Regions from separate parts of the Streptomyces sp. DSM 120436 genome, predicted to be linked through region 2. Evidence: predicted binding sites of a transcription regulator. Region 2 holds the regulator's gene; the other holds the start of a gene.

Region 1 (14,934 bases), 1.1 Mb from region 2:
ATGGGGGGAGGTGCGCGATGGGGGGAGGTGCGCAAGGGGGCGGAGGTGCGGCCCGGCGCCTACGGAGCGCCGTCGCGCCCGTCCGTGCCCGCTCGGAGGCACGGACGGGCGCGGCTCACTCGTCCTCGTCCTCGTCGTCCAGGCGGGCCAGCCAGGTCGCCAGGCGCTCCACCGGGACCTCGAAGTCGGGGTTGAGGTCGACGAAGGTGCGGAGCTGCTCCGCGAGCCACTCGAAGGTGACCTCCTCCTCGCCGCGCCGCTTCTCCAGTTCCTCGATGCCACGGTCCGTGAAGTACATGAGGTCAAGGATATGGGGCGGAGAACGGGGCGGGCCGCACCCCCGGGGAGGGGGTGCGGCCCGCTCGGTCACCGCGTCTTCGCGCCGGTCAGGCCTCGAAGACCTCGCGCACGAGCTGCTCCTGCTCGGCCTGGTGGCGCTTGGCGGAACCGACCGCCGGGGACGAGCTGTGCGGCCGCGAGATGCGGCGCAGACGCTCGGCGTGCGGCAGGTCGGCGCCGACCGCCAGGTCCAGGTGGTCGATCAGGTTGAGCGCGATGAACGGCCAGGCACCCTGGTTCGCCGGCTCCTCCTGCGCCCACAGGTACTTCTCGGCGTTCGGGTACTTCTTGATCTCCGCCTGGAGCTCGGCGCCCGGCAGCGGGTACAGGCGCTCGATGCGGATGATCGCCGTGTCGTCCGCGCCGCGCTTCTTCCGCTCGGCGACCAGGTCGTAGTAGACCTTGCCGGCGCAGAAGACGACCTTCTTCACACCGGCCGGGTCGACCGTGTCGTCGCCGATGACCGGGCGGAACTGGCCCGTGGTGAACTCCTCCGCCTTCGACGCGGCGGCCTTCAGGCGCAGCATCGACTTCGGGGTGAAGACCACCAGCGGCTTGTGGTGCGGGTTGTGCACCTGCCACCGCAGGAGGTGGAAGTAGTTCGACGGCGAGGTCGGCATGGCGACCGTCATGTTGTTCTGGGCGCAGAGCTGCAGGAAGCGCTCCGGGCGGGCCGAGGAGTGGTCCGGGCCCTGGCCCTCGTAGCCGTGCGGGAGGAGCAGGACCACACCGGAGGTCTGGTTCCACTTCTGCTCGGCCGACGAGATGAACTCGTCCACGACCGTCTGCGCGCCGTTGACGAAGTCGCCGAACTGCGCCTCCCACAGCACGAGCGCGTCCGGGCGGGCCAGCGAGTAGCCGTACTCGAAGCCCATGGCCGCGTACTCGGACAGCAGGGAGTTGTAGACGTTCAGCCGCGCCTGGTCCTCGGAGAGGTACTGCAGCGGCGTGTACTCCTCGCCCGTCTCACGGTCGATGATGACCGCGTGGCGCTGGCCGAAGGTGCCGCGCTGGGAGTCCTGGCCGGCGAGCCGGACCGGGACGCCCTCGAGGAGCAGTGAGCCGAAGGCGAGGGTCTCGCCCATGCCCCAGTCGATGGTGCCGTCCTCGACCATCGCCGCCCGGCGCTGCAGCTGCGGCAGCAGGCGCGGGTGGACGGTGATGTGGTCGGGGATGTTCACCTGCGACTCGGCGATCCGCTTCACGATCTCCGTGCTCACCGCGGTGTTCACGGCGACCGGGAACTCGGCCTGCGGGTCGGCCGGGGCGACCGCGGTCGGCTGCGAGGTGGCCTCGCGGACCTCCGTGAAGACCTTCTCGAGCTGGCCCTGGTAGTCCTGCAGCGCCTGCTCGGCCTCTTCCAGGGTGATGTCGCCGCGACCGATGAGGGACTCGGTGTAGAGCTTGCGCACCGAGCGCTTCTTGTCGATCAGGTCGTACATCAGCGGCTGGGTGAAGGCCGGGTTGTCCGACTCGTTGTGACCGCGGCGGCGGTAGCAGATGAGGTCGATCACCACGTCCTTGTTGAACGCCTGGCGGAACTCGAAGGCCAGGCGCGCGACGCGCACGACCGCCTCCGGGTCGTCGCCGTTCACGTGGAAGATCGGGGCCTCGATCATGCGGGCCACGTCCGTCGCGTACATGGAGGAGCGCGAGGACTCGGGGGCCGCGGTGAAGCCGACCTGGTTGTTGATGACGATGTGGACCGTGCCGCCGGTGCGGTAGCCGCGCAGCTGCGACATGTTCAGGGTCTCGGCCACCACGCCCTGGCCCGCGAAGGCCGCGTCGCCGTGGATGGCCACCGGCAGGACGGTGAAGTCCGTGCCGCCCTTGTTGATGATGTCCTGCTTGGCGCGGGCGACGCCCTCGAGGACCGGGTCGACGGCCTCCAGGTGCGAGGGGTTGGCGACCAGCGAGACCTTGATCTGCTCGCCGTCCAGGCCGGTGAAGGTGCCCTCGGCGCCCAGGTGGTACTTCACGTCGCCGGAGCCGTGCATCGACTTCGGGTCGAGGTTGCCCTCGAACTCGCGGAAGATCTGCGCGTACGACTTGCCGACGATGTTGGCGAGGACGTTCAGCCGGCCGCGGTGGGCCATGCCGATGACGACCTCGTCCAGGCGGGACTCGGCGGCCGAGTCCAGCACCGCGTCGAGCAGCGGGATGACGGACTCGCCGCCCTCCAGCGAGAAGCGCTTCTGGCCGACGTACTTGGTCTGCAGGAAGGTCTCGAAGGCCTCCGCCGCGTTCAGCCGGCGCAGGATGCGCAGCTGCTCCTCGCGCTCCGGCTTGGTGTGGCCGCGCTCCACGCGGTCCTGGATCCACTTGCGCTGCTTGGGGTCCTGGATGTGCATGAACTCGATGCCGGTGGTGCGGCAGTACGAGTCGCGCAGCACGCCGAGGATGTCGCGCAGCTTCATCATCGACTTGCCGGCGAAGCCGCCGACGGCGAACTCGCGCTCCAGGTCCCACAGGGTGAGGCCGTGCTCGACGATGTCCAGGTCGGGGTGCTTGCGGACCTTGTACTCGAGCGGGTCGGTGTCGGCCATGACGTGGCCGCGGACCCGGTAGGAGTGGATCAGGTCGAAGACCCGGGCGGCCTTGGTGACGTCGTCGTCGTGGCTGGCGTCGATGTCCTTGAGCCAGCGGACCGGCTCGTAGGGGATGCGCAGGGCCTCGAAGATCTCGTCGTAGAACTTGTTCTCGCCGAGCAGGAGGTTCGCGACCTGGCGCAGGAACTCGCCGGAGGCGGCGCCCTGGATCACCCGGTGGTCGTAGGTCGACGTGAGCGTCATGACCTTCGAGATGCCGAGCTTGTTCAGGGTGTCCTGGGAGGTGCCCTGGAACTCCGCCGGGTAGTCCATGGAGCCGACGCCCATGATCACCGACTGGCCGGGCATGAGGCGCGGCACGGAGTGCACGGTGCCCAGGCCGCCGGGGTTGGTCAGGGAGACCGTGACACCGGTGAAGTCGTCCATCGTCAGCTTGTTGTCGCGGGCGCGACGGACGATGTCCTCGTAGGCCTGCCAGAACTCGAAGAAGTTCAGCGTCTCGGCCTTCTTGATCGCCGCGACGACGAGCTGGCGGTCGCCGTTGGGCTTGACCAGGTCGATGGCGAGACCGAGGTTGACGTGCTCCGGCTTGACCAGGGTGGGCTTGCCGTCCACCTTGGCGTACGACCAGTTCATCGCCGGCATGGCCTTGATGGCCTGCACCATCGCGTAGCCGATGAGGTGCGTGAAGGAGATCTTCCCGCCCCGGGCGCGCTTGAGGTGGTTGTTGATGACGATGCGGTTGTCGAACAGCAGCTTCACCGGGACCGCCCGCACGGACGTGGCCGTGGGCAGCTCCAGCGAGGCGTCCATGTTCTTCGCCACGGCGGCGGACGGACCGCGCAGGGTGACCTGCTCGGGGCCGCTCTTCGCCCCGCCCGCCGGCTCGGCCTTCTCGGCCGGGGCCGGCTTGGCGGCGGGAGCGGCCTGCTTCTTCGGCTGGGCGGGCGCCTGGGCCTTGGCGGGAGCCTGAGCCGGGGCCTCGGCCGCCGGAGCGGCGGCGGGCTTCGCGGCCGGGGCGGGCGTCTCGGCCTTCGCGGGCGCGGCCGGCCGGGACGGAGCGGTGGGGGTCACCGCGGCCCCCGCGGCCGCGTCACCCGCCGGAGCCGGGGTCGCGGACGCGCCCGGCTTGTAGTCGGCGAAGAAGTCCCACCAGGCTCGGTCCACCGAGTTCGGGTCCTGGAGGTACTGCTGGTAGATCTCGTCGACGAGCCATTCGTTGGCACCGAAGGCCGCAGCGGGGTTCTTGCCCGCTTGGTCGGTGTCGGTCGAGATGCTCGAGTTACTGGGGGACTGTGGCGACACGGCGTCAACCGCCCTCTTCCGCTTCGCAAGATGATGGACAGCGGAAATAAAGGCTACGCCTCCCCGCGCGAGAAGGTCAGGCCGGGCCCGTGCAACGTCGTGCACATCACATCTCGGCGGGTGTTTCGCCTCTGGAATTGGCGGGAAACAAGCGAAGTTCCGCTTCTTTCGACGGTATCAGGCATCGCTGGACCAGGGCCCGTCGCGCCCCGCGCGCGGGTCTGTGCCTGATCACACGTGTCCGCCAGGGCGAACACAGATGGATCTTGAGGCTCCGCTTCGAACTTTACGTCAACTTGGCAGAGCGGAGGGCCCTGGAAGAGTGATCAGAATCCGGCAACCCCGCTCGGATTCCGCCACCCCGATCCGCCCGCCGTGCAGGTCCACGGCCCAGCGGGCGATCGCCAGGCCCAGCCCGGTGCCGCCGTCGCTGCCGGGGCCGTGCGGCCGGTTGACGTTGCCGCGGTTGAACCGCTCGAAGACCCGGTGCCACTCCGTGCGCGGGATGCCCGGACCCTCGTCCAGCACCTCCAGCTCCAGCGACTCCGGCTCGGGGCCCCGCCGGGCCCGGACGGTCACCCTGCCGTGCGGCGGGCTGTGCTTGACCGCGTTGTCGATCAGGTTGGCGACCACCTGGTGGATCCGCTCGGGATCGGCGTGCGCGACCAGCTCGGGCGGCGAGACGTCCAGGTGCAGATGCACGTCCGTACGGGTGTGGCTGCCGGAGCCGGAGGCCATGCCCGCGCGGGCGGAGGCGACCATGTTGGCCTCCTTCAGCACCCCCGACAGGTACGGCCACACCTCGAAGCGGCGCTTCCTCAGCGGCACCACGCCGTTGTCCAGGCGGGACAGGTCCAGCAGCGTCTCCACCAGACGGCCGAGCCGCTCGGTCTGCTTCAGGGCCGTGCGCATCGTCTCGGGGTCGGCCTCGGTGACGCCGTCGACGATGTTCTCCAGTACCGCGCGCAGTCCCGCGATGGGCGTGCGCAGCTCGTGCGAGACGTTGGCCACCAGCTCCTTGCGCTGGCGGTCCTGCGCCTCCAGCTCGTCGGCCATGACGTTGATCGTCTGCGCCAGGTCGCCCAGCTCGTCCCGGCGGCTCTCGCGCACCCGGCGGGTGTAGTCGCCGTGCGAGATGGACCGCGCGACGGCGTTCATGTCGTCCAGCGGAGCGGTGAGGGAGTGCGCCACGAACTGGGTGATCAGCAACGTGGCGATCATCGAGAAGACGGTGATGAAGCGCAGCTCCGTCTTGGTGTGCACGGCGATCACCGACAGCCCGGTGGTGATCAGGACCGAGACGACGACCAGCGCGCCCAGCTTGGTCTTGATCGAGAACGGGCGCACACCGCCCCACGGATCCTTCTTCCCCTGTCCGCGCCGCGCCGGACCCCCGCTCATGGCGTCGGCGTCTCCAGGGCGTAGCCCACGCCGTGCACGGTGCGGATGCGCTCGGCGCCGATCTTCCGGCGCAGCGCCTTGATGTGGCTGTCCACGGTCCGGGTGCCGGAGGCGTCCGCCCAGTCCCAGACCTCGGCGAGCAGCTGCTCGCGGGAGAGGACCGCGCGCGGAGTGTTGGCCAGGCACACCAGCAGGTCGAACTCGGTGGGCGTCAGGTGGACGTCCTCGCTGCGCACCCGCACCCGGCGCTGGGCGTGGTCGATCTCCAGCTCGCCCAGGCGCAGGATGCCGCTGCGCGGGGTGGTGGCCGCGAGGGCGGCGCGCTCCACGCGGCGCAGCAGCACGTGCACGCGGGCGGCGAGCTCGCGCATGGAGAACGGTTTCGTCATGTAGTCGTCGGCGCCGACGCCGAGGCCCACCAGCATGTCGGTCTCGTCGTCGCGCGCGGTGAGCATCAGCACCGGCACCGGCCGCTGGGCCTGCACGCGCCGGCAGACCTCCAGGCCGTCGAAGCCCGGCAGCATGATGTCGAGGATCAGCAGGTCGGGCTGCCAGGCCTCGGCCGTGTCGACCGCGGAGGGGCCGTCGCCCGCCGTTTGCACGAGGAATCCCTCGGCGCGCAGGCGGGTCGCGATGGCGTCCACGATCGTCGCGTCGTCCTCGACCACCAGGACCCTGCGCTGCGCGCCGGGGGTGGTCGCCGCCGTGCCGTTGTGGGAGGTGTGTGTCTGCTCCATCGCCCGCCCCTGAAGTGTGCTTTTTCCGGAATCCGTGGGGTGATCCGTCGTCTGCGCATCACTGCGACCGACGCTTGGATGATCTGCGCCAGGGCAGCAGCGTACGGGGACGCGCCACGGGTTTGCTATCCAGGGCGGACGCCGATGTGCACGACGTCCGGAACGCCCCGGGCAACGGGGATCTCTTCGGTACGCACCTGCCGGAACCCGGCATTCCGCAAGGTTCCCTCGAATTCCGGAGAGGGCTTGGCGGACCATACCGCGAGGACCCCGCGCGGCTTCAACACCCTTGCGCACGCCGCGAGTCCGTCCGGCGTGTACAGCCCCTCGTTGCCCTCGTCCACGGTCCAGTCGGGCCCGTTGTCGACGTCGAGGCACAACGCGTCGAAGGTGACGGACGTCTCCTTGACGTAGGTCGCCAGGTCCTGCTCGACGACCTCCGTCCGGGGATCGGCGAGCGCCTCGCCGGAGAGTTCGGCCAGCGGGCCCGTGCGGTGCCACTCGATGATCGCGAGCTCCCGCTCCACCACCGTGATCCGCCCCCAGCGCGGCTGCCCGGCCGCGTGCGCCAGGGAGAAGCCGACGCCCAGCCCGCCGATCAGCACCCGTGGATCCGCCGCCTCCGGGTCCAGGGCGGCCAGGGCGGCGTCCACCAGCAGCCGCTCGGAGCGTCCGTCGGAGGTGTCCATCAGGAAGCAGCCGTTGGCGATGATCTGCAGCAGACCGCCGTGCCTGCGCAGCGCGACCTCGCCGTACGGGCCCTCGCGGCGGTCCAGGACTTCTGGAGCTTCGGGAATGTCGTACGGGGTGGACATGCGTTCATCCTGGCAGGTCCCCCGTCCCGGCGGTCCGGGGCCGTGGCGCCCGGCCCGGTGATCGCTCAGAGCGAACGCCACTCCGGGAACATTCGGCGGCTCCCCTGCATTGAGTCGACATAGCTCAACTTGACTGCCGAAGGGGAGATCATGGCTGCTGAGTCCACACCGCTCGCCCTGCCCGTGCTGCCGCTCGACGACGAGGTCGTGCTGCCGGGGATGGTGGTTCCGCTGGACCTGAGCGACTCCGAGGTGCGCGCGGCCGTGGAGGCCGCCCAGGCCGCCGCCCGCGACGAACCGGGCAAGCCCCGGGTGCTGCTGGTGCCGCGCGTCGACGGGACCTACGCCGGGACCGGCGTGCTGGGCACGGTCGAGCAGGTGGGCCGGCTGGCCGACGGCGACCCGGGCGCCCTGATCCGCGGCCGGGGGCGGGTGCGCATCGGCGCCGGCACCACCGGGCCGGGCGCGGCGCTGTGGGTGGAGGGCGTCCGCATCGACGAGAGCGTGCCCGACCCGCTGCCCGGCCACGTGACCGAACTGGTCAAGGAGTACAAGGCGCTCGCCACCGCCTGGCTGCGCAAGCGCGGCGCCTGGCAGGTCGTGGACCGGGTCCAGGCCATCGACGACGTCTCCGCCCTCGCCGACAACTCCGGCTACTCGCCGTTCCTCACCACCGACCAGAAGGTCGCCCTGCTGGAGACCACCGACCCGGTGGCCCGGCTGAAGCTCGCCACCCAGCAGCTGCGCGACCACCTCGCCGAGCAGGACGTCGCCGAGACCATCGCCAAGGACGTCCAGGAGGGCGTCGACAAGCAGCAGCGCGAGTTCCTGCTCCGCCGCCAGCTCGAGGCGGTCCGCAAGGAGCTGCGCGAGCTGAACGGCGAGAAGGAGGGCGAGGAGTCCGACGACTACCGGGCCCGCGTCGAGGCCGCCGAGCTCCCCGAGAAGGTCCGCGAGGCCGCGCTCAAGGAGGTCGACAAGCTGGAGCGCGCCTCCGACCAGTCGCCGGAGGGCTCCTGGATCCGCACCTGGCTCGACACGGTGCTGGAGATGCCGTGGAACGAGCGCACCGAGGACTCCTACGACATCCGCGGCGCCCGACAGGTGCTGGACGCCGAGCACGCGGGCCTGCAGGACGTGAAGGAGCGCATCACCGAGTACCTGGCGGTGCGCAAGCGGCGCAGCGACCGGGGCCTGGGCGTCGTCGGCGGGCGGCGCGGCGGCGCCGTGCTGGCCCTGGTGGGCCCGCCCGGCGTCGGCAAGACCAGCCTCGGCGAATCCGTCGCCCACGCCATGGGCCGCACGTTCGTCCGGGTCGCCCTCGGCGGCGTCCGCGACGAGGCGGAGATCCGCGGCCACCGCCGCACCTACGTCGGCGCCCTGCCCGGCCGGATCGTGCGCGCCGTCAAGGAGGCCGGGTCGATGAACCCGGTCGTCCTGCTCGACGAGATCGACAAGGTCGGCTCCGACTTCCGCGGCGACCCGGCCGCGGCCCTGCTGGAGGTCCTCGACCCGGCGCAGAACCACACCTTCCGGGACCACTACCTGGAGGTCGAGCTCGACCTGTCCGACGTGGTCTTCCTCGCCACCGCCAACGTCCTGGAGGCCATCCCGGAGGCCCTGCTCGACCGCATGGAGCTGGTCCGCCTCGACGGCTACACCGAGGACGAGAAGATCGTCATCGCCCGCGACCACCTGCTCCCGCGCCAGCTGGAGCGCGCCGGTCTGGACACCGACGAGGTCACCCTCGACGAGGGCGCGCTGCGCAAGCTGGCCGGCGAGTACACGCGCGAGGCGGGCGTGCGCAACCTGGAGCGGTACATCGCGCGGCTGCTGCGCAAGGTGGCGGCCCAGCACGAACTGGGCGAGCGGGAACTGCCGTTCACCGTGACCGAGGGCGACCTGCGGGACCTGATCGGACGGCCGCACCACGTGCCGGAGTCCGCCCAGGAGCCCGCCGAGCGGCGCACCGCCGTGCCCGGTGTCGCCACCGGGCTCGCCGTGACCGGCGCCGGCGGTGACGTCCTCTACGTCGAGGCGTCCCTGGCCGACCCGGAGACGGGCGCGGCGGGACTCACCCTGACCGGCCAGCTGGGCGACGTGATGAAGGAGTCCGCGCAGATCGCGCTGAGCTTCCTGCGCAGCCACGGCGCCGAGCTGGAACTGCCGGTGGGCGACCTGAAGGACCGGGGCGTGCACATCCACTTCCCGGCGGGCGCCGTGCCCAAGGACGGCCCGAGCGCGGGCATCACGATGACCACGGCCCTGGCCTCGCTGCTCTCCGGGCGGCTGGTCCGCACGGACGTGGCGATGACCGGCGAGGTGTCGCTGACCGGGCGGGTGCTGCCGATCGGCGGGGTGAAGCAGAAGCTGCTCGCCGCGCACCGGGCCGGCGTCACCACCGTGATCATCCCCAAGCGCAACGAGCCCGACCTGGACGACGTCCCGGCGGAGGTGCTGGAGAAGCTGGACGTGCACGCCGTCACCGACGTCCGCCAGGTCCTGGAACTGGCGCTGTCCCCGGCCGCCGACGAGGCGGCGCCGGAGGTTCCGGTGGCCGCGTGACCGGGGCTGCCGGATGAGGAGGGCCCGGGTTCCGTGAGGGAGGCCCGGGCCCTTCCCCGGCCCGGTCCGCTTCTGCGCCGGGCGCCCGGGGCCGTCTCGTGCCGGAGGCGCCGGGGCCGTTGGTCCGCTTCCGTGCCGGGCGCCCGGGGCCGTCTCGTGCCGGAGGCGCCGGGGCCGTTGGTCCGCTTCCGTGCCGGGTGCCCGGGGCCGTCTCGTGCCGGAGGCGCCGGGGCCGTTGGTCCGCTTCCGTGCCGGGCGTCCGGGGCCGTCTCGTGCCGGAGGCGCCGGGGCCGTTGGTCCGCTTCCGTGCCGGGTGCCCGGGGCCGTCTCGTGCCGGAGGCGCCGGGGCCGTTGGTCCGCTTCCGTGCCGGGCGCCCGGGCCCGTCCCGTGCCCGAGGCGTCGCACCGGCGCCGGGGCCGTCGGGTCAGTCGCCGGCGGCGAAGGCCCGCACCCGGTCGAGGGTGCCGTTGAAGCGGTCGTGGTCGCCGACGACCGGGCCGGTCGAGGTGTACTGCCACATCGTGTACGTGCTCCAGCCGGCGGGCAGTTCGCCGACGGTGGAGGCGTACCGGGCGATCCACAGCGGGGTGCCGGCGGCGAAGCCGGCGTGATTGCCGGTGCACTGCTTCCACCAGCTTGGTGGCGGTGTAGAGGACGGCGTCGCGGCCGGTACGGGCGCGGTAGCGGTCGAGGAAGTCGCGGATCCAGCTCACCATTTCGCTCGTCGACTTGCCGTAGCAGGCGTCCCCGTACGGGTTCCACTCGATGTCCAGGACGCCGGGCAGGGTGCGCCCGTCGGCGGACCAGGCGCCGCCGTGGTCCACGAAGTAGTCGGCCTGTGCGGCGCCGCTCGCGGTGTCGGGCGTCGCGAAGTGGTAGGCGCCGCGGACCATGCCGACGTCGTGGGAGCCGTTGTACTGCTGCGGGTGGTACGGGTTGGTGTAGTACGTGCCCTCCGTGGCCTTGGCGTAGGCCCAGCGCACCCCGCTGTCCCACAGGGTGGCCCAGGCGACGTCGCCCTGGTGGCTGGAGACGTCCACGCCCTCCGTCTGGGTGGAGCGGGCGGTGGGCAGACCGGCCCGGCCGTCGTGGGCGAGGACGCCCATGCCCATGTGGGCGGAGCCGCGCGGCGGGACGGTCGGGGCGGCGCCGTCGGCGACGGCGGCGCCCTGCGGAAGGGCGAGCAGCGCGAGCAGGACGGCGCCGGCGACGCCGAGCGCGCGCATGCGGACGAGTGGTCGGGATCTGGGCACAGGCATGACGCATCTCCGAACGGTCAGGGGACGAACCCGGAAGGCGACCCACCTCGCATGCGGTGGGCATGCCACGTAAGGGCCTGAGGGAGAAACCGCGGGGCGCCGACCGCGGCGGCGGGCGCGAGCACCGCGCACCGCCGCTGGTCTACGCCTGCGAAATACTGGTGGAGCTGCGACGACGCCGCCACTCGACGGAAACTTTCAGAACGGGAAACCGAGGCAGGGGCCAACGTGCACGAAGACGGAAACGGCGGCGGGGAGCACGCCGCCTCGCCGGAACCCGGGTCCGGTGCGGAACAGCCCGCGCTCCTGGCGCTGGAACGCGAGTTGACGGTCCTGCTGCGACGCGCCCGGGCCAACCAGGGGGAGATGGCGCGCGAGGTCCACCCCGACCTCGAGCCGTCCGCGTACGGGCTGCTGGTCCGTCTGGAGGAGTGCGGGCGGCAGCGGGCCACCGAACTCGCCGCCTACATCGGCATCGGCAAGGCGACGATGTCGCGTCAACTGCGCGCCCTGGAGGACCTCGGGCTGGTGGGCCGCGAGCCCGATCCCGCAGACGGCCGCGCCTGGCTCGTCACCCTCACCGAGGAGGGCCGCCACCGCGTGAGCCGCGTCCGCGAGGCCCGCCGCGCCCGCTACGCCGGCCGCTTCGCCGACTGGGACCCGGAGGAGGTCGCCGAGCTGGCCCGGCTGCTGCACCGGCTCAACCGGGGGATGGAGAGGTAGGGCTTCCCCGGTGCGGGACCCCCGCGGTGCGGGACCCCCGCGGTGCGGGACCCCCGCGGTGCGGGACCCCCGCGGTGCGGGACCCCCGCGGTGCGGGACCCCCGCGGTGCGGGACCCCCGCGGTGCGGAGGCCTCGCGTCGACGGGTCCGCCGCCCGGACGACGGTGGCCACGGCGCGTCAAGGGTGGCGCGGCCTCACCGGTCGGCCGTGCGGGTGACGTCGTCAGCTCGGCGGCAGCTCGACGTGGACGACCGTCGCGTCGTCGTGGGTCTTGCCGCCCGGGGGACGGCCCCGTTCCAGGGCGCGGACGCGCTTCACCAGGCTCCGGGCGCCCTCCTGGCGGATCAGGGCCACGCAGTCCGCCCAGTCGCCCTCGCCGAAGCGGTCCACCCAGCGGGTCGCGCCGTCCGTCAGCGCCGTCAGGGCGCGCACCCGGTCCCGGGGCAGGGAGACGGTGACGGCGCGTGAGGACACCGCCGGGTCGGCCGCGGCGGTGAAGAAGCCGCCCTCCTTGTTGCGCAGGGTGGTGTCCACGACGGTGTGGCTGGCCAGGGCCGAACGGGGCAGCCGGTCCAGCCGGTCGTCCCGGACCGCCGTGACCGCGCCGTCCGGCGACTCCACCAGCAGGACCGAGTCGGACAGCACGAGACAGTCCACCGCGTCGGGTGACCAGCGGGCCAGCACCACCGTCGCCTGCGGCGTCCGGGGGTGAGAAAGGTCACAGATCGCGGCGTGGCTCTCGGCCGTGCGCGCGATGCCCCGGGACAGCAGCCCGGCCGGCGGAACATCCGGGAGGGAAACGGTCAGTTCGGTCAGCGCGCCGCCCAGCCGGGCGGTGAACCAGGGGACCGAATGCAGACAACCGCCCCCGTCCGACGGCGGCGTGACACCGTCGAGGACCACGAGCGCGCCGCCCTGCCCGGACGCCGGGAGCGCGACGCTCGCGAAGTCCTCGTTGGGGCGCCCCGGATCACCGGGTTCCGAGACGAGTTCCGTGCGCATCCGGCCAGTCTGCACGAGCTCCCCGCGTCGGCCGCCGGGGCCCGGCGACGACCGCCCGTTCTCCCGCGGGCGCGCAGGTCAAGCGCCTGATTTGGGAGGGAATGCAGGGGTCGGGGAAGGCGTGGCGGCGAATATTGCCACCGCCCGCCGCAGACGTCCAACCGGCGTGCCACCGGAGCCCGCCGTGGGGCACAACGGAACTTGCTCCTCAACTCGCCTCCGATGTTCACTCCTTCGAGTGGCGGGTCAGGTGATGCGCATCCACTGTCCACGGCCACTGGGAGGGTCGGGGAGCGTGGGGGGCGCCTCGCTGTCCGAGCGCGGCCAGCGGCTCGGGGAACGCGCCCGCGCCCGTTGACGGAGCGTCACCCGGGCCCACGGGTACACGAGCAGGAATGCGAGCACCGGTGCAGAAGACGCGGCCTCGTCGCAAGGACAAGCAGGCGGCCCTCGCGGGGGACGCGCAGCAGACGCCCACCGTCGGCAGGGGCCGCCCCACCCACGTACGCAACCGTCTCGTCGTCGCCGTCGCCGTGGTGGCCGCGGCGATCGCCGGGGCGGGAGCGCCCTCCGTGCTGGCGGCCTCCCGGCAGCTGCACGACGCCCAGGAACTGGTGACCCTCGCCGAGCGGACCGAGGACGCGCTCACCCTGGCCCACTCCCTCGCCGACGAGCGCGACGAGGTCGTCCCCTACATCGCGGCGGGCCGCCCCGAGTCCGAGGCGCCCTCCAAGGAGCACAGCGCCCGGGTGGACCGCCAGGTCGAGGAACTGCGCGCCGACGAGGACACCTCCCAGGACCTGCGCGACGAGCTCGACGCCGTCGCCGCCGTACGCCGCGCCGCCCTCACCGGCAAGAGCGGCGCGCTGGAGGCGCACCAGGCCTACTCCACCGTCATCACCCAGCTGCACCGGCTCGCCGTCCGGCTCGCCGACCGGACCCCGCCCCGCGCGAGCTCCGGCGGCCACGCGCTCGCCGAGCTGGACACGGCCGTCCAGCAGGCCGCCGCCACCCGCGGGCTGCTGCTCGCCGCGCTGAACGTGCCCAGCACCACCGAGACCGTGACCGACCCGGTCACCGGCCTGCCGGTCACCGTCGACAGCGCGTCGGAGGCCGACGAGGAACGGCGCGACGAACTGACCGCCGCCGCGCTCCAGGCACGGGTCCGCTCCGACGCGGCCCTCGCCGGCTTCCGCGACACCGCCCCGGAGGCCGCCCGCGCCTCCTACGACTCCACGGTCACCGGCCCCGAGGCGGACACCGCCGAGGAGTACCTCGGGAAGCTCACCGACAAGCCGACCCTCTCCGACTCCGAACTCGACACCGGCACCCAGAAGCTGGCGGCGGCGCTCACCGCGCGGATCGACATGATGCGGGGCGTCGAGGCCGCGCTGTTCGACCAGCGCACCAAGGACCTCGCCCAGCTCCGCGACGAGGACGTCACCGAGCTGGAGATCCGGATCGCCGTCCTCGGCGCCCTCATGCTGCTCGCGGTCGGCGTCGCCACCGCGATGGCCCGCACCCTCACCCGGCCGCTGTCGGTGCTGCGCCGCGGCTCCGCCCGGCTCGCCGAGGCGGAGGACCCGGCCGCCGAGGAGCCGGTCACCTTCACCGGCCGCAACGACGAGTTCGCGCAGGTCGTCCGCTCCGTCAACACCCTGCACGCGCACGCCGCCGGACTCGCCCAGCGGATCGCCACGCTGGAGGCCGACCGCAAGCACCTCGTCGGACAGCGGCAGAAGATGGCCGACGCCCGCGAGGAGCTGCGCAACGAACTCGCCGAGGCCACCGCCCGCATGGAGCGGATGCGCCACAGCATCGGCGGCACCTTCGTCAACCTCGCCCTGCGCACCCTCGGCCTGGTCGAGCGGCAGCTCGGCGTCATCGAGGGGCTGGAGCAGCGGGAGGACGACCCCGATCGCCTGGCCACGCTGTTCAAGCTCGACCACTTCGCCACGGTGATGCGCCGGCACAGCGAGAACCTGCTGGTCCTCGCCGGCACCGAGCACGGCCGGCAGACCGCGGGCCCGGTCCCGCTGGTCGACGTCGTACGGGCCGCGGTGAGCGAGATCGAGCGGTACGAGCGGGTACGGATCGCCGCGCTGCCGCCGCACGCGCACATCGCCGGGTTCGCCGCGGACGACCTGTCCCACCTGCTCGCCGAACTCATGGAGAACGCGACCTCGTTCTCCCCGCCCGACCGGCCCGTCGAGGTCTCCGGCTGGCTGCTGGAGAAC
Region 2 (14,934 bases):
GTACACGCGGTCCCCGGCCTCGCACAGTCGGTCAGCACCGTGCGGATGCTCCTCCGCCCCGTGCCCGGCCATCGCCCATACCACCCCCGGTTCAGCGTCTTTCCGCAGCGCAACTATGCGCGGCCGGAACCTGCCGTGCAACACGGGACGGGCCACCGCGCCGACCCGGGGGGCCGGCCGGTGGCCGGATTCGTGCGGCTGTTACTTGAGGCCGATCTCCGCGCACGCGGCCTTGTACTCCCCGGTGCAGATGTCCGACACCTCGTAGAACCCGTCGGCGATCACGGTGTCCTCGATGTTGTCCTTCGTCAGCGCGACCACCGGCACCAGCTGCGCCGGGATGTCCTGCTGGGTGGGGCTGTCGACGCGGTCGCGGGTGAGCGCGTCGAACTGGATGTCCCGGCCCTGGACCCGCGCCACGGCCATCTCCGCGGCGCTCTCGGCCTCCTCCGGGTAGGACTTGTACACGCTCATGTACTGCTCGCCGGTCACGATCCGCTGCACCGCGGCGATCTCCGCGTCCTGGCCGGTGATGGGCGGCAGATCGGTCGCGCCGGCGGCGCGCAGCGCCTTGACGATGCCGCCCGCCATGCCGTCGTTGGCGGAGTAGACGCCCTCGATGTTCTCCAGGCCGATCTCGCTGATCGCCTCGGACATGTTCTTCTCGGCGTTCTCGGGGTCCCAGTCCTTGGTGTCGAAGGACTTGGCGATGGTGACCTTGCCCTTGAGCTCGGACAGCGCGCCCGCCTTGAACTGCTTGGCGTTGGGGTCGGTGGACGAGCCGTTCATCATCACGATCTTGTCGGTGATGCTCAGGTCGCCGCCGAGCGCCTCCAGCAGGGTGCGCCCCTGCACCTCGCCGACCAGCGAGTTGTCGAAGGAGATGTACGCGTCGATCGGGCCCTCGGCGAGCCGGTCGTAGGCGATGACCGGGATGCCCGCGTCCTTGGCCTTGCTGACGCTCTCCGCGATGGCGTGCGCGTCCACCGCGTCCAGCACGATGACGTCGACCTTCTTGTCGATCATGCCCTGCATCTGGGCGGCCTGCCTGTCGGCGTCCGCCTCGGCGTTGGCGTACTCGACCTTGCCCTTGTTGTCGGTGAGCGACTCCACCTTCTTCTTGAAGATGGGGTAGTCGAACTGCTCGTACCGCGTGTTGGCCTTCTCCGGGAGGAGCAGGCCCACCGTGATGTCGTCCCCCTTGGCGGGGCTCGCGTCGTCGCTGCCGCCCGCCGCGTCGAGGCCGCAGCCGGCGAGCGTGACGGACATGGAGACGGCGGCCACGGATATGGCGATACGACGCATGCGAGGGCTCACTTCAGGTGCGTTTTGGACGTGGGCACAGCTTTGCGGCCCATGTGACTGAAAAGCCAACGCTTCGACGCCCGTCCGCGTCAAGGGGCAACCACTTAACGAGATGGACACGACACAGCGCGCTGAACTCGTGAAAGTCCTGCGGAAACACCGCGAGGATCACCTGGGCACGCAGGCATACCATAGCCACAGGTGTGCTCAGGCAGGAGAGAAGGGGCCCGGGGGTCGCGTGGACTCCCGGGCCCCTCTCCGCGTCCGCGCGCGGTCAGTCCGACTGCTGCTGGCGCTTGGGACGCCAGACCACCAACGCGCTGGTCTGCTGCACCTCCTGGTAAGGCACCAGGTCACGGCGGTACGAGGCGTGCACGGCGGCCTCACGCTGACGCATCGCCGCCGCCGCGCCGTCGAGCGCGTCCTCCAGTTCGGCCACGCGGGCCTGGAGGGCGGCGACCTGGTTCTCCAGTTCGATGATGCGCTTGATTCCGGCCAGATTGATGCCCTCGTCCTGCGACAACTGCTGCACCTGACGGAGCAGTTCGATGTCACGGGCCGAGTAGCGGCGGCCCCGGCCCGCCGTGCGGTCCGGCGACACAAGCCCCAGCCGGTCGTACTGACGCAACGTCTGCGGGTGGAGGCCGGAGAGCTGGGCCGCCACCGAAATGACGTAGACCGGGGTGTCCTGGGTCAGTTCGTACGGATTGCGTCGACGGCCGTCCATCGCATCAAGCTCCCTTCGCGGCCTGGAACAGCTCCGCCCGCGGATCCTGGTCCGCGGTTGCCTCGCGATACGCCTCCAGGGCGTCACGAGCCTTCCCCGACAGGTCCCCCGGGACACTCACCTCGACGGTGACCAGCAGATCACCGCGGGTGCCGTCCTTGCGGACCGCCCCCTTGCCGCGGGCGCGCATCGTGCGCCCGTTGGGTGTGCCCGGAGGCAGCTTCAGCGTCACCGGCGGACCGCCCAGCGTCGGCACCCGGATCTCGCCGCCGAGGGCCGCCTCGGGATACGTGACCGGCACGGTGACCGTCAGGTTGTCGCCCTTGCGGCCGAACACCGGGTGGGCGCCGACGTGCACGACGACGTACAGGTCGCCCGCGGGTCCGCCGCGCTCGCCGGGCGCCCCCTTGCCGCGCAGCCGGATCCGCTGGCCGTCGCTGACCCCCGCGGGGATGCGCACCTGCATCGTCCGCGAGGACTTGGCCCGGCCGCTGCCCTTGCAGACCTCGCAGGGCTCCTCCGCGATCAGACCGCGGCCCTTGCAGTCCGGGCACGGGTCGGTCAGCGAGAAGCCGCCGCCGGAGCCCCGCGCCACCTGTCCGGTGCCGACGCAGGTCGGGCACACGCGCGGGGTGCCGTTCTTGTCGCCGGTGCCCGAACAGGCCTTGCAGGGCGACTGCGACGACATCCGCAGCGGAACGGTCGCGCCCTCGATCGCCTCGGTGAAGCTGAGCGTCACCTCGGACTCGATGTCCTGGCCCCGGCGCGGCTGGGTCCGCGAGGTCCCCGTGCCGCCCCGGTTGAACAGGCCCCCGAAGACGTCACCGAGGCCGCCGCCGAAGCCGCCCGCCTGGCCGCCGGCCTGACCTCCGAAGAGGTCGCCCAGGTCGAAGTTGAAGGAGCCGCCGCCCGCGCCCGGCCCCGGACGGAACCCGCCGTTGCCGAAGAGGGCGCGTGCCTCGTCGTACTCCTTGCGCTTCTTGGGGTCGCCGAGGACGTCGTTCGCCTCGGAGATCTCCTTGAACCGCTCCTCCGCCTTGGCGTTCCCCTTGTTGGCGTCCGGGTGGTACTCGCGGGCGAGCTTCCGGTACGCCTTCTTGATCTCGGCCTCGGTGGCGTCCTTGGGGACGCCGAGGACCTTGTAGTAGTCCTTCTCGATGAAGTCCTTGGTGCTCATCCCCGACGTCCCTCCTTCCCTGCGTCAGCTATAACGTCAGCCCTCCTCCGGGCCACCGTTCTCCTTGTTCTCCGCGTCGGCCCGGTCCTCGGCGCCCTCCTCGGCCGGCAGAGCCGTCTGCGCGCCGGGCTGCGGCTCGGCGACGGCCACCCGCGCGGGGCGGATGACGCGCTCGCCGATGCGGTACCCCGGCTGCAGGATCGCCACGCACGTCGTCTCGGTGACGTCCGGCGCGTAGGAGTGCATCAGGGCCTCGTGGATCGTCGGGTCGAAGGACTCGCCCTCCTTGCCGAACTGCTGGAGGCCCAGCTTCGCCACCGTGGTCTCCAGCGACTCGGCGACCGACTTGAAGCCGCCGACCAGCTCGCCGTGGTCCCGCGCCCGGCCGATGTCGTCGAGCACCGGGAGCAGTTCGGACAGGAGATTCGCCACGGCGGCCTCCTTGACCGCCGCCCGGTCACGCTCCACCCGCCGGCGGTAGTTCTGGAACTCGGCCTGGAGGCGCTGGAGGTCCGCGGTGCGCTCGTTCAGCGCGGTGCGGGCCTGGTCCAGCTGAGCCGCCAGGGCGACGTTCTGCTCCGTGTCCCCGGCCGGGGCCGCCTCTTCCTCAGCGGGAGCGGCGGCCTGCGGCTCGGCGTCCTCGGACGGTGCGCCGGAAGGGACATCGGGCTGCTGCTGCTCGTCGAAGCCCGGGGTCTCTTCCGTCACGCCGCACCGTCCTTACGGTCCTCGTCGACGATCTCCGCGTCGACGACGTCGTCGTCGGCCTTGGCCTCACCGGCGCCGGCGGACGCGCCGCCCGCGGCCTGCGCGCCCTGGGCGTCGGCGTACATGGCCTGGCCCAGCTTCTGCGAGACGGCCGCGACCTTCTCGGTGGCCGTGCGGATCCCGGCGGTGTCCTCGCCCTTGAGCTTCTCCTTCAGCTCGGCGACGGCGGCCTCGACCTCGGTCTTGATCTCGCCGGGCACCTTGTCCGCGTTGTCCGCGAGGAACTTCTCGGTCTGGTAGACGAGCTGCTCGCCCTGGTTGCGCGTCTCGGCGGCCTCGCGGCGGGCGTGGTCCTCCTCCGCGTACTTCTCGGCCTCCTGGCGCATCCGCTCGACCTCGTCCTTCGGGAGCGACGAACCGCCGGTGACGGTCATCTTCTGCTCCTTGCCGGTGCCGAGGTCCTTCGCCGTGACGTGCATGATGCCGTTGGCGTCGATGTCGAAGGAGACCTCGATCTGCGGGACGCCGCGCGGCGCCGGCGGCAGACCGGTCAGCTCGAACATGCCCAGCTTCTTGTTGTACGCCGCGATCTCGCGCTCGCCCTGGTAGACCTGGATCTGCACGGACGGCTGGTTGTCCTCGGCCGTGGTGAAGATCTCGGAGCGCTTGGTCGGGATCGTGGTGTTGCGCTCGATCAGCTTGGTCATGATGCCGCCCTTGGTCTCGATGCCGAGGGACAGCGGGGTGACGTCGAGCAGGAGGACGTCCTTGACCTCGCCCTTGAGGACACCGGCCTGGAGCGCGGCGCCGATGGAGACGACCTCGTCCGGGTTGACGCCCTTGTTGGCCTCCTTGCCGCCGGTCAGCTCCTTGACGAGCTCGGCGACGGCGGGCATCCGGGTCGAACCGCCGACCAGGACGACGTGGTCGATCTCGCTGACGGCGATGCCGGCGTCCTTGATGACGTTGTTGAACGGGGTCTTGCAGCGCTCGAGCAGGTCCGCGGTCAGCTGCTGGAACTGGGCGCGGGTCAGCTTCTCGTCGAGGTGCAGGGGGCCCTCGGCGGACGCGGTGATGTAGGGGAGGTTGATCGAGGTCTCGGTGGACGAGGACAGCTCGATCTTCGCCTTCTCGGCGGCCTCGCGCAGACGCTGCAGCGCCATCTTGTCCTTGGCCAGGTCCACGCCGTGACCGGCCTGGAACTGCTTGACCAGGTAGTCGACGACGCGCTGGTCCCAGTCGTCACCACCGAGGTTGTTGTCACCGTTGGTGGCCTTCACCTCGACGACACCGTCGCCGATCTCCAGGAGGGAGACGTCGAAGGTACCGCCACCGAGGTCGAAGACGAGGATGGTCTGGTCGTCCTTGTCGAGGCCGTACGCCAGGGCGGCGGCCGTCGGCTCGTTGACGATGCGCAGCACGTTCAGACCGGCGATCTCGCCGGCCTCCTTGGTCGCCTGGCGCTCGGCGTCGTTGAAGTACGCCGGGACGGTGATGACCGCGTCGGTCACCTTCTCGCCCAGGTACGCCTCGGCGTCCCGCTTCAGCTTCTGCAGCACGAAGGCGCTGATCTGCTGCGGGTTGAAGTCCTTGCCGTCCAGGTTGATCTTCCAGTCGGTGCCCATGTGGCGCTTGACCGACCGGATGGTCCTGTCGACGTTGGTCACGGCCTGGCGCTTGGCCACCTCGCCGACCAGCACCTCACCGTTCTTGGCGAAGGCGACGACGGAAGGCGTGGTCCTGGCGCCCTCGGCGTTGGTGATGACGGTGGGCTCGCCGCCCTCCAGAACGCTGACGACGGAGTTAGTCGTGCCCAGGTCGATGCCGACCGCACGTGCCATTTCGATTCCTCCAGCTGACTTGAGTGGATCAGACTCAAGCATGCATGACGCCCGCCGTCGGGTCAACAGAGCTGAGTCAGCCAGACTCAACTCTTATCCGCTCCTTACACGCAACCGCTCACTGACCTGCGACGACACACTGGCGACACGTTGACGCGGACGGAAAACAGGGGTGACGGAATGCCTCACCAGTACCAGGACGAGCACCGCGGCGACCGCCACGACCCACCCCACCGCCCCCGGGGACAGGGCGCCCGTGTGCACGCACACCCCGACCAGCGCCGCACCCACGGCCCCGGTGCCCAGCAGCACCGGCACCGCGCGGGGCGCGAGGCCCAGCCGCCGCAGCCGGTGCCCGAGGTGGTCCGGCCGCCCGCGCGTGACCGGACGGCGGTCGAGGCGCCGCCCGAGTACCACCAGGACGGCGTCCGCACACGCCGGCGCCGTCAGCGCGGACACCACGGCGACACCGGCGCCGATCCCCTGCCCGGCCCGGACGAACACCGCCGACGACGCCAGCACGAAACCGGTGAACAGCGCGCCGCCGGCCCCGAGGCCCGCCCGCGCGGGGAACCAGTTGTGCAGCAGGAAACCGGCGAGCGCGGCGGCCAGCACGCCCAGCAGCGCGGCCATCCCGTCCATCAGCTCGGCCGTGGCGCACGCGGCGACCCCGAACGCGCCCACCGCGCCGACCGTGCCGGCCAGCCCGTCGGCGTGGTCCAGCCCGCGGAAGGCGACGGTCACGGCCACGATCCACCCGGCGGCCAGCACCCCGCCGACCACCCCGGTCTCGCCGTACGGCACGACGAAGGCCGCCGCCACCGCCGTACCGGCCGGCGTGACCCACCGGCGCAGCCGCCAGGCGTCGGCGGCCAGCCCGAGCGCCGCGACACCGCCGGCCGCGGCCACCACCCGCCCCACCCCGGCGCCGAGGGGCACCAGACCGGTGGCGTCGGCGGCCGTCGCGACCAGGGCGGTGGCCAGGGCGACGGCCGTTCCCCCGGACAGCGGCACGGCCCGGCGCCGCCTGCGGTCGGTGATCCCGAGGCGCAGCGCGGGGACCCGCAGCACCCCGGTGAGGAGGGCGGAGAGCAGCAGTGCGGTGGCGGCGGCGGCGGTCCCGTAGAGCACGGATATACGTTAGGGGCGTATCGACCGATTTAGCGTGAATAACACGATCGGGTCCCGGACGCCCTCCGGTACGGTCGTCGGTGCCCTCACCTGGCACCCTTGCGGGTGTGCGGGGCAGGCGCACGGGTCGCCCGCACAGGCGACCCTCAGCGACTCAGATCACCCCACACCCGGTTACAGTGCGGCCGAGGATGGGGGTAACCTCGGACGAACTGCGTAAGTTACCGCTTAGTAATCTCAGGGAAGTCGGACGGCGCGCCCTGGCGAAGCCCCCGACGACCCACTCCACACCCTGAACCCCTCGCAGGCCCGAGGAGCCCCCATGCAACTCGCCGCGATCATCGTGTCGCTGCTCCTGACCGTGGTCGGCGTTGCGCTGCTCACACGCGCGATCGGCCAGTTCGTCCGGTACTTCAAGCTGGGCCAGCCGGTCCCGGCCGGCGCCCGGACCGACCATCCCTACCAGCGCAGTGTGACCCTGGTGCGGGAGTTCCTCGGCCACACCCGCATGAACCGGTGGGGCATCGTCGGCATCGCCCACTGGTTCGTCGCCGTCGGCTTCCTGACCCTGCCGCCCACCCTCGCCCAGGCCTTCGGCCAGCTCTTCCAGGCCGACTGGGTGCTGCCGGTCATCGGCGGCTTCCTGCCGTTCGAGATGTACATCGAGTTCATCGGCGTCATGACGGTCCTGGGCATCCTGGCGCTGATCGTGATCCGCCTGCTCAGCCTGCCGACCCGGCCCGGCCGCAAGTCCCGCTTCACCGGCTCCAAGTCCGGCCAGGCGTACTTCGTCGAGGCCGTCATCCTCACCATCGGCCTCGCCATCTACGTGCTGCGCGGCCTCGAGGGCGCCCTGCACCACGTCGACAGCTACGAGCCCGCGTACTTCGCCTCGTACCCGCTGGTCCTCGCCTTCGACGGCCTGTCCGTCGAGACGCTGCAGAACCTGGTCTACCTGACCGCCATGATCAAGATCGGGACGTCGTTCGTCTGGATGATCGTCGTCTCGCTCACCCTCAACATGGGGGTGGCCTGGCATCGTTTCCTGGCGTTCCCGAACATCTGGTTCAAGCGTGAGGCGGACGGTTCCACCGCGCTGGGTGCGCTGCCGGTGATGACCTCGGGCGGCAGGCCGATCGATTTCAGCGATCCCGGTGACGACGACGTCTTCGGCGTCTCGCAGGTGGAGCAGTTCTCCTGGAAGGGGTTGCTGGACTTCTCCACCTGTACCGAGTGCGGGCGGTGTCAGTCGCAGTGTCCGGCGTGGAACACGGGCAAGCCGCTCTCGCCGAAGCTGCTGATCATGTCGCTGCGTGACCACGCGCATGCCAAGGCGCCCTATCTGCTGGCGGGTGGCGGCAGGACCGTGGAGGGCGAGGAGAGGGCGTCGGCGGAGCAGTTGGCCGGTGTGCCGGCCGCCGCGCTCGCCGAGGCCGGGCGTCCGCTGGTCGGCACCGCCGGGGCTGTGTCCGAGGGCGGCTTCGCCGCGGGCGGTGTCATCGATCCGGACGTGCTGTGGTCGTGCACCACCTGCGGTGCGTGCGTGGAGCAGTGTCCGGTGGACATCGAGCACGTCGATCACATCGTCGACATGCGCCGTTATCAGGTGATGATCGAGTCGGCGTTCCCGTCCGAGGCGGGCACGATGCTGAAGAACCTGGAGAAGAAGGGCAATCCCTGGGGTCTGGCGAAGAAGCAGCGTCTGGAGTGGACCAAGGAGGTCGACTTCGAGGTCCCGGTCGTGGGCAGGGACGTGGAGGACCTGTCGGAGGTGGAGTACCTGTACTGGGTGGGCTGTGCCGGTGCGCTGGAGGACCGTGCGAAGAAGACCACCCGGGCCTTCGCGGAGCTGCTGCACATTGCGGGTGTGAAGTTCGCGATCATGGGCGGTGACGAGAAGTGCACCGGTGACTCCGCCCGCCGGCTGGGCAACGAGCCCCTGTTCCAGGAGCTCGGCATGGAGAACGTGATGTCCCTCAATGCCGCGTTCGGCGAGGAGACGGACGACGAGGGCAGGGTGACTGAGGCCTCGCGCAAGCCGAAGTCGGCGAAGCGGATCGTCGCGACCTGTCCGCACTGTCTCAACACCCTGGGCAACGAGTACCCGCAGCTGGGCGGTGACTACGAGGTCATCCACCACACGCAGTTGCTGCAGCACCTGGTGGACGAGGGCAGGCTGATCCCGGTCACCCCGGTGGAGGGTCTGATCACCTACCACGACCCGTGCTACCTGGGCCGTCACAACAAGATCTACACGCCGCCGCGCGAGATCATCGGCAAGGTCCCGGGTCTGCGCAACGAGGAGATGCACCGTCACAAGGAGCGCGGCTTCTGCTGCGGCGCCGGCGGCGCCCGGATGTGGATGGAGGAGCGGATCGGCAAGCGCATCAACGACGAGCGCGTCGACGAGGCCCTCTCCCTGGATCCGGACATCATCTCCACCGCCTGCCCGTTCTGCCTGGTCATGCTGACCGACTCGGTCAACGGCAAGAAGAACGAGGGCAAGGCCAAGGAGTCGACCCAGGTCGTCGACGTCGCCCAGCTCCTGCTGGAGTCCGTCAAGACCCCCGCCGGCCCGGCCGGCGAGGAGGAGCCGGAGCCGGCTCCCGAACCGGAACCGGTGAAGTGACGCACACCGCGCAGTGAAGGGGCCGCCTCCGGGCGGCCCCTTCGGCATGATCCGGGAGCGTCTCCGGAGACGCCGGCACGCGTCCGCCGCGCCACGCGATACGGCTCGCGCCGCGGCGGGGCGGAGCGACGGCCGTCCCTGCGGGGCGGGTGCGGCAGCGTGGTCTCCCGCCCCGACGCGGTCCGGCGGTCCGCAAGGGGACCGGCCCGCGCCGACGCGGGCCGGAACAACCGGCGTCCCGGCCGCGCCACCCCCTCAGCCGACGCGGGCCGGCGGTCCGCAGGGGAAGCCGTCCGCGCCGACGCAGGCCGGAACGCGGCGACCCGGCAGAGTACGAGCAGCCACCGTCCCCACGGGGCGGGCACGGCGGCGCTGCCCCTCAGCCGACGCGGTCCGGCGGTCCGCAGGAGGACCGGCCCGCGCCGTCGTGGACCGGAGCGCGGCGGCGCGGAGGAGCCGGAGCGACCGCCGTCCCCGCGGCGGGCGCCGTCCCCTACCCCGCGCGGGCCGGAGGTCCGTAGGGGGACGGCGGCGGGAGGGCCGACGGGAGTTCCGTGCGGCGGGTGATGCCGAGTTTGCGGTAGGCCGCCGTCAGGTGGGTCTCGACCGTGCGGCGGGCCAGGTGGAGGGAGGCCGCGATCTCCGCGTTGGTGCGGCCCTCGGCCGCCAGGCCGGCGATGCGGCGTTCACTGTCGGTCAGGGCGGCCGGGCCGGTGCGGGGGGCGCCGGGGCGGCGGGCGCCGCCCTCGTGGAGCAGGTCCTCCGCCACGCCGCGCAACCGCACCGCGCCGAGGCGTTCCGCGTGTTCCACCGCCTCGTGCAGCGCCTCCCGTGCTTGGGAGCGCTCCCGAAAACCGAGCAGCAGCCTGCCGTGCGCGATCAGCGCGGCGATCAGCTCGGCCCCGCCCGGCGTCCCCCGCAGCAGTCCGACCGCGCGGGACGTGAGCCGCAGACCGCGCCGGCCGCCCGTCGCCTCGCCCAGCGTCCGCAGCGCCCGGCCCCGTACCCGCGCGGTGCCCCAGACCTCGGCGAGCCGCGCCTCCTCCTCCGCCAGCGCCAGCGCCTCGTGCGGCCTGCCCAGCGCGAGCAGGCACTCGGCGGCGCCCACGCGCCACGGTGACACCACGGACAGGCGCGCCCCGAGGGACGCCTGGCGGCGCCCGCACTCCAGGAAGTCCTCCAGCGCCCGCGCCGGTTGCCCGGACGCGGCCCGCAGCACGCCCCGCGCGTACAGGAAGCGGTGGGTGCGCCAGGAGTCCGGGGCGGTCGGCAGGTCGAACCCGTCGACCAGCCGCGCGGCCTCCTCCGGCCGTCCCGTCTCCACCAGCGCGATCACGGCCTGCGTGTGCGCGCTGGTGGGGCCGGGTCCGGACGACCAGGTCCCCGGCGTGCGGGCCCGCGGCTCCGCCAGGACGGCGTCGTAGTCGGCGCGGGCCGCCGCGACGTCCACCCGCACGTCGGTCAGGATGTGGTGCATCGGGTGCAGCAGGAACGACGCCAGCGGGTCCAGCGCCCGCCGGACCAGCCGCTCGGCCGTGTCCAGCTCGTCCGCCCAGTGCGCCACGAGCGCGGCCATGCCGTGCAGGAACGGCGCGGCGAGCGGGTCGGCGGGCCCCTCGGTGAGCGCGCGGACGCGCTCCATCGCCTCCCACGAGGAGATCAGGCCGGCCGTCGCCCCGTGCCGCACGGCGAGCATCCGGTGGGCCGCGTCGAGCAGGTCGGGCCCGTCCTCGTCCGGCGCGGGCGGGGACGGGGGCGGCTCGTGGTCGGCGCGCGCCGCGTGCGGGGTGGCGTCGGACAGCAGCACGGTGACCGCGCGCAGGGTGCGCGCCAGTCCGGGCCGCCCCGCCAGCCGTTGTTCCTCCTCCCGCAGCATCCGCTGCGCCGCCACGGTGTCCCCGCTGCGGGCCAGCGCCGTGGCCAGGGCGACCGTCGCCCGTACCCGGTCCCGCGAGTCGCCGGGCAGCCGTACGGCCTGGGCGAGCCGGGCGAGTCCGCCGGACGGGTGGGCGGCGCACTCCAGGGAGCCGAGCTGGATGAGGACGGCGGCCCGCCGGACCGGCTCCATCGGTTCGTCGAGGGCGCGCCGCAGGAACGCCACGGCGCACCGCGGCCGGTCGGCGCGGGCCTCCTCGGCCGCCGCCTCCAGCAGGACGTCGACGGCCCACGGCTCGGCCACCGCGGAGCCGTGCAGCAGGTGCCGGGCCACCACGGCGACCGGGGCGCCCTCCCGCATCAGCTCCTCGGCGGCCGCGCGGTGCGCCTCCCGGCGCCGCCCGCCGGTCCAGCCGCTGAGCACGGCGTCCCGCAGCAGCGGGTGGGCGTACCGGTGCGGTCCGCCCGCGTCCCGCCGCAGCAGGCCGAGCCGGGTCATCGCGGTGAGCCAGCCGGTGACCCGGTCCGGATCGGCCCGCGCCATGCGGGCGAGGGTCCGCGCCTGCGTGTCACGGCGCTCGTCGGGGCGGTACCCGGGGCACCGGTCCCACCGGGTCTCCGTGCCCTCCCCCTCCGGGGCGCGGGCGGCCGCCCGGTCCGCCTCCGCGCTCTCCAGCACGGCCAGGCAGCGGGCGACCCGGGCCGTGGCCCCGCCCGCGCCGGCCAGCCACCACGAGACGGCCTCCGGGTAGGCGCCCGGGTACAGCGCCGCGCAGGTGTCCGGCAACGCGGCCGACGACGGCTCCGACGAGGATTCCGACAAGGACTCCGGCGAGGACTCCGTCCAGGACGACAGGTCGTGCAGCAGGGCCCGCAGCAGCAGCGGGCTGCCCGCCCCGGCGCGTACGCAGTCGGCCACCCGGCCGGGCCCGGCGTCCGGGAGGGCGGCGCGCACGAGTTCCGCGGCGGCGCCGGCGCTCAGCGGGGCGAGGGTGTGGGTGTGGACGAAGGCGGGGGACAGCCCGTGGACGAGTCCGTGTCCCGCCGGGTCGATGTCGTACTGGCTGCGCTCGGTGACCACGAGGAGCACCGGCAGCCCGTCGACGAGCCGCGCCGCCTCCGTCAGCCAGCGGCGCGAGGACGCGTCGGCGGCGTGCACGTCGTCGACGGCGACGAACAGCGGGCCCCGCCGCGCGTACGTCTCCAGCAGCCGCCACAGCAGCGCGCCCTGCGTCCGCCGGTGCTCGGCGGGGGACGTGCCGGCCGCCGCCGGGAGCTCCAGGAGGAAGCCCGCGTCGGCGCCGAAGAGCTGCCGGGCCACGCCCCAGTCCGTGCCGCCGTCGTCCGGGATCCCGCGCGCCCGCAGCACCCGCATCCCCTGGTGCGCCGCCTGTCCGGCCGCGGCTCTCAGCAGCGCGGTGCGTCCGGTGCCGGTGGCGCCACGCAGCAGGACCAGCCGGCCCGCTCCGGCACGGGCGCGTTCGCCCTGCGCGGCCAGCAGGCGCAGGGCGTCGTCCCGTTCGCTCAGGCGTTCTCCTAACGGCAACGGTTCCTCCTGGGCCGGACGGATCGCGGAAGGGGGACGGAGTCGCTCCGGACACCGGCCCCGGTCTGAAGGACGCGGAAACGGCCGTTCGGGTGCCCTGACGGGCGGACGCGGACGGCCTGTTGAGGCAGAGAACGGGACGGAGGGGTGAATGCGTGCCGCGGGTATGGACGCGGAGTGCCCGGTCGTGTTCCATCCGGGCAGAGCCGTGACCGAGCCCCCGGCCGCCGGTGCGGGGACCCCGCCGGGACGTGCGCGGTCGCCGCCCCTGATCTCGTGGTGCGTCTCGTGGTTCTCCACGATTGCCCGCGCCCCACCCGCCACAGGAGTGTGGGACCGAAGCGTCGGACGCGGCCGCCCCGTCGGCGGTCGCACGGTCGGGTATGGGGAATCGGTTGCACAGCTCGTTGACAGGCCCCGAGACGGCCGCGCCCGCCGGACCGGGCAGCCGTATCCCCGTGGTGGTCGAGGCCCCGGACCCCATCTCCCGGGCCGGCGCGGCCAGCGAACTGCGCCGCCACCCGGTCATCGACCTGGTCGAGGACGGGCGGCCCGGCCCCGGCACCGTGGCCCTCCTGGTCAACGACCAGCTCGACGAGGGGCTGTTGACACGGATGCGCAAGCTGGTCCGCAGCGACGGCAGCCGCGCCGTGCTCGTGGTCGGCGCGATCCGGGAGAACGAACTGCTCGACGTCGTCGAGTGCGGCGTCGGCGCGATCGTCTGGCGTCACGAGGCCACCGCGCAGCGGCTGGTGCGGGCCGTCGTCGCGGCCTCGCGGGGCGACGGGGACCTCCCCGGTGACCTGCTGGGCCGGCTCATCAACCGGGTGGGCACGCTGCACCGCACGTCCGCCGGGCACTCCGGCTCCCCCGCGAGCGGCCTGACGGCCCGCGAGGTCGACGTCCTGCGGCTCGTGTCCGAGGGACTGGACACGGGAGAGATCGCCGGAAAGCTCTCGTACTCCGAGCGGACGGTCAAGAACGTGTTGCACGGAATCACCACCCGGCTGCACCTCCGCAACCGGGCGCACGCCGTCGCGTACGCCCTTCGGGAAGGTTACATCTGACCGCACAGGCAATCGAATTGGCGCCCTCGGGCATCCCGTGCTGCCCGCGCTCACGCCCCGGCGCCCGCACCTGTGCCGTGCGCCCCGGGCACCATCGACGGATCCGGACGGTGCGGCGGCCGGCGGACCGCGCGACGGCAGAGCAGGAGTACGACGGTGATCCACGAGGTGGACGAGGTCCTCAAGGAGCTTCTCAAGGGCGGCGCCCTGGCCGGCTCGGGCGTCGAGGTGTCGCTGGACGCCCCGACCCGGGACTGGGCGGCCCGCCGCAACGCGCCCACCCTGAACGCCTACCTCTACGACATCCGCGAGGAGGTGTCCCGGCGGGAGCGCGGCACGGTCGCGGTCACCGACGACCGGGGCCAGGTGGTGAAGCGCCGCGTGCCGCCGCGCTGGTTCCGTCTGTCGTACCTGGTCACCGCCTGGACCCGGCAACCCCAGGACGAGCACCGCCTGTTGTCGGCCGCGCTCGCCACGCTGCTCCCCCGCGAGATCCTCCCGCCCGTCGAACTTCCGCCGCCGCTCGCCGCGTTGGGACTGTCCGTCACGCTGTCGGTCTCCGGGACGCAGACCGAGTCGCGGTCGCTGGCCGAGATCTGGTCCGCGCTCGGCGGCGAACTCAAGCCGTCCCTCGACCTGGTGGCGCTGGTGCCGTTCCCGTCGTACCCCGAGTACGACGCCGGCCCGCCCGTCACCGAGGGGGCGGTCGTCCGGGTCCGGTCCGTCGACGGCGTCCAGGACGGCACTCCCGGCCGCGCCCACCGCCCGCACCACGTCGAGCGCGGACGGCGCACCCGGTGACCGCCCACGACCCCGCCGACGCCCTCCTCACCCGCGTCACCCGGCTCCGCGACCGCGTCGCCCGGCTGGTCGAGCACCGCTCCGCCGGCGACCCCACCGCCGACGACCCCCTGCGCGGCCTCTACCT

Evidence for each region. The regulator HspR, encoded in region 2, represses chaperone genes until heat shock. The targets are predictions, from matches to a motif close to TTGAGNNNNNNNNNCTCAA.
Region 1: lon (endopeptidase La) is a predicted target of HspR. The motif match lies at 7,256-7,274, and genes of this name have one in related genera.

The regions. Positions count from the first base shown of each region.
Region 1 covers NZ_JBSKBS010000001.1:2,576,476-2,591,409, forward strand. The annotation lists gene ACWH4W_RS11965 (DUF6104 family protein) at 116-298, opposite strand; gene ACWH4W_RS11970 (multifunctional oxoglutarate decarboxylase/oxoglutarate dehydrogenase thiamine pyrophosphate-binding subunit/dihydrolipoyllysine-residue succinyltransferase subunit) at 387-4,193, opposite strand; gene ACWH4W_RS11975 (sensor histidine kinase) at 4,485-5,594, opposite strand; gene ACWH4W_RS11980 (response regulator transcription factor) at 5,591-6,331, opposite strand; gene ACWH4W_RS11985 (spermine/spermidine synthase domain-containing protein) at 6,457-7,146, opposite strand; gene lon (endopeptidase La) at 7,297-9,711, shown strand; partial or broken gene ACWH4W_RS11995 (lysozyme) at 10,137-10,971, opposite strand; gene ACWH4W_RS12000 (MarR family winged helix-turn-helix transcriptional regulator) at 11,200-11,694, shown strand; gene ACWH4W_RS12005 (hypothetical protein) at 11,918-12,697, opposite strand; gene ACWH4W_RS12010 (sensor histidine kinase) at 13,105-14,934, shown strand, end outside.
Region 2 covers NZ_JBSKBS010000001.1:1,502,080-1,517,013, reverse strand. The annotation lists gene ACWH4W_RS06960 (helix-turn-helix transcriptional regulator) at 1-72, opposite strand, end outside; gene ACWH4W_RS06955 (sugar ABC transporter substrate-binding protein) at 202-1,305, opposite strand; gene ACWH4W_RS06950 (heat shock protein transcriptional repressor HspR) at 1,580-2,032, opposite strand; gene dnaJ (molecular chaperone DnaJ) at 2,037-3,209, opposite strand; gene grpE (nucleotide exchange factor GrpE) at 3,246-3,917, opposite strand; gene dnaK (molecular chaperone DnaK) at 3,914-5,758, opposite strand; gene ACWH4W_RS06930 (MraY family glycosyltransferase) at 5,852-6,889, opposite strand; gene ACWH4W_RS06925 ((Fe-S)-binding protein) at 7,212-9,518, shown strand; gene ACWH4W_RS06920 (helix-turn-helix transcriptional regulator) at 10,012-12,939, opposite strand; gene ACWH4W_RS06915 (helix-turn-helix transcriptional regulator) at 13,323-14,006, shown strand; gene ACWH4W_RS06910 (Pvc16 family protein) at 14,163-14,807, shown strand; gene ACWH4W_RS06905 (ATP-binding protein) at 14,804-14,934, shown strand, end outside.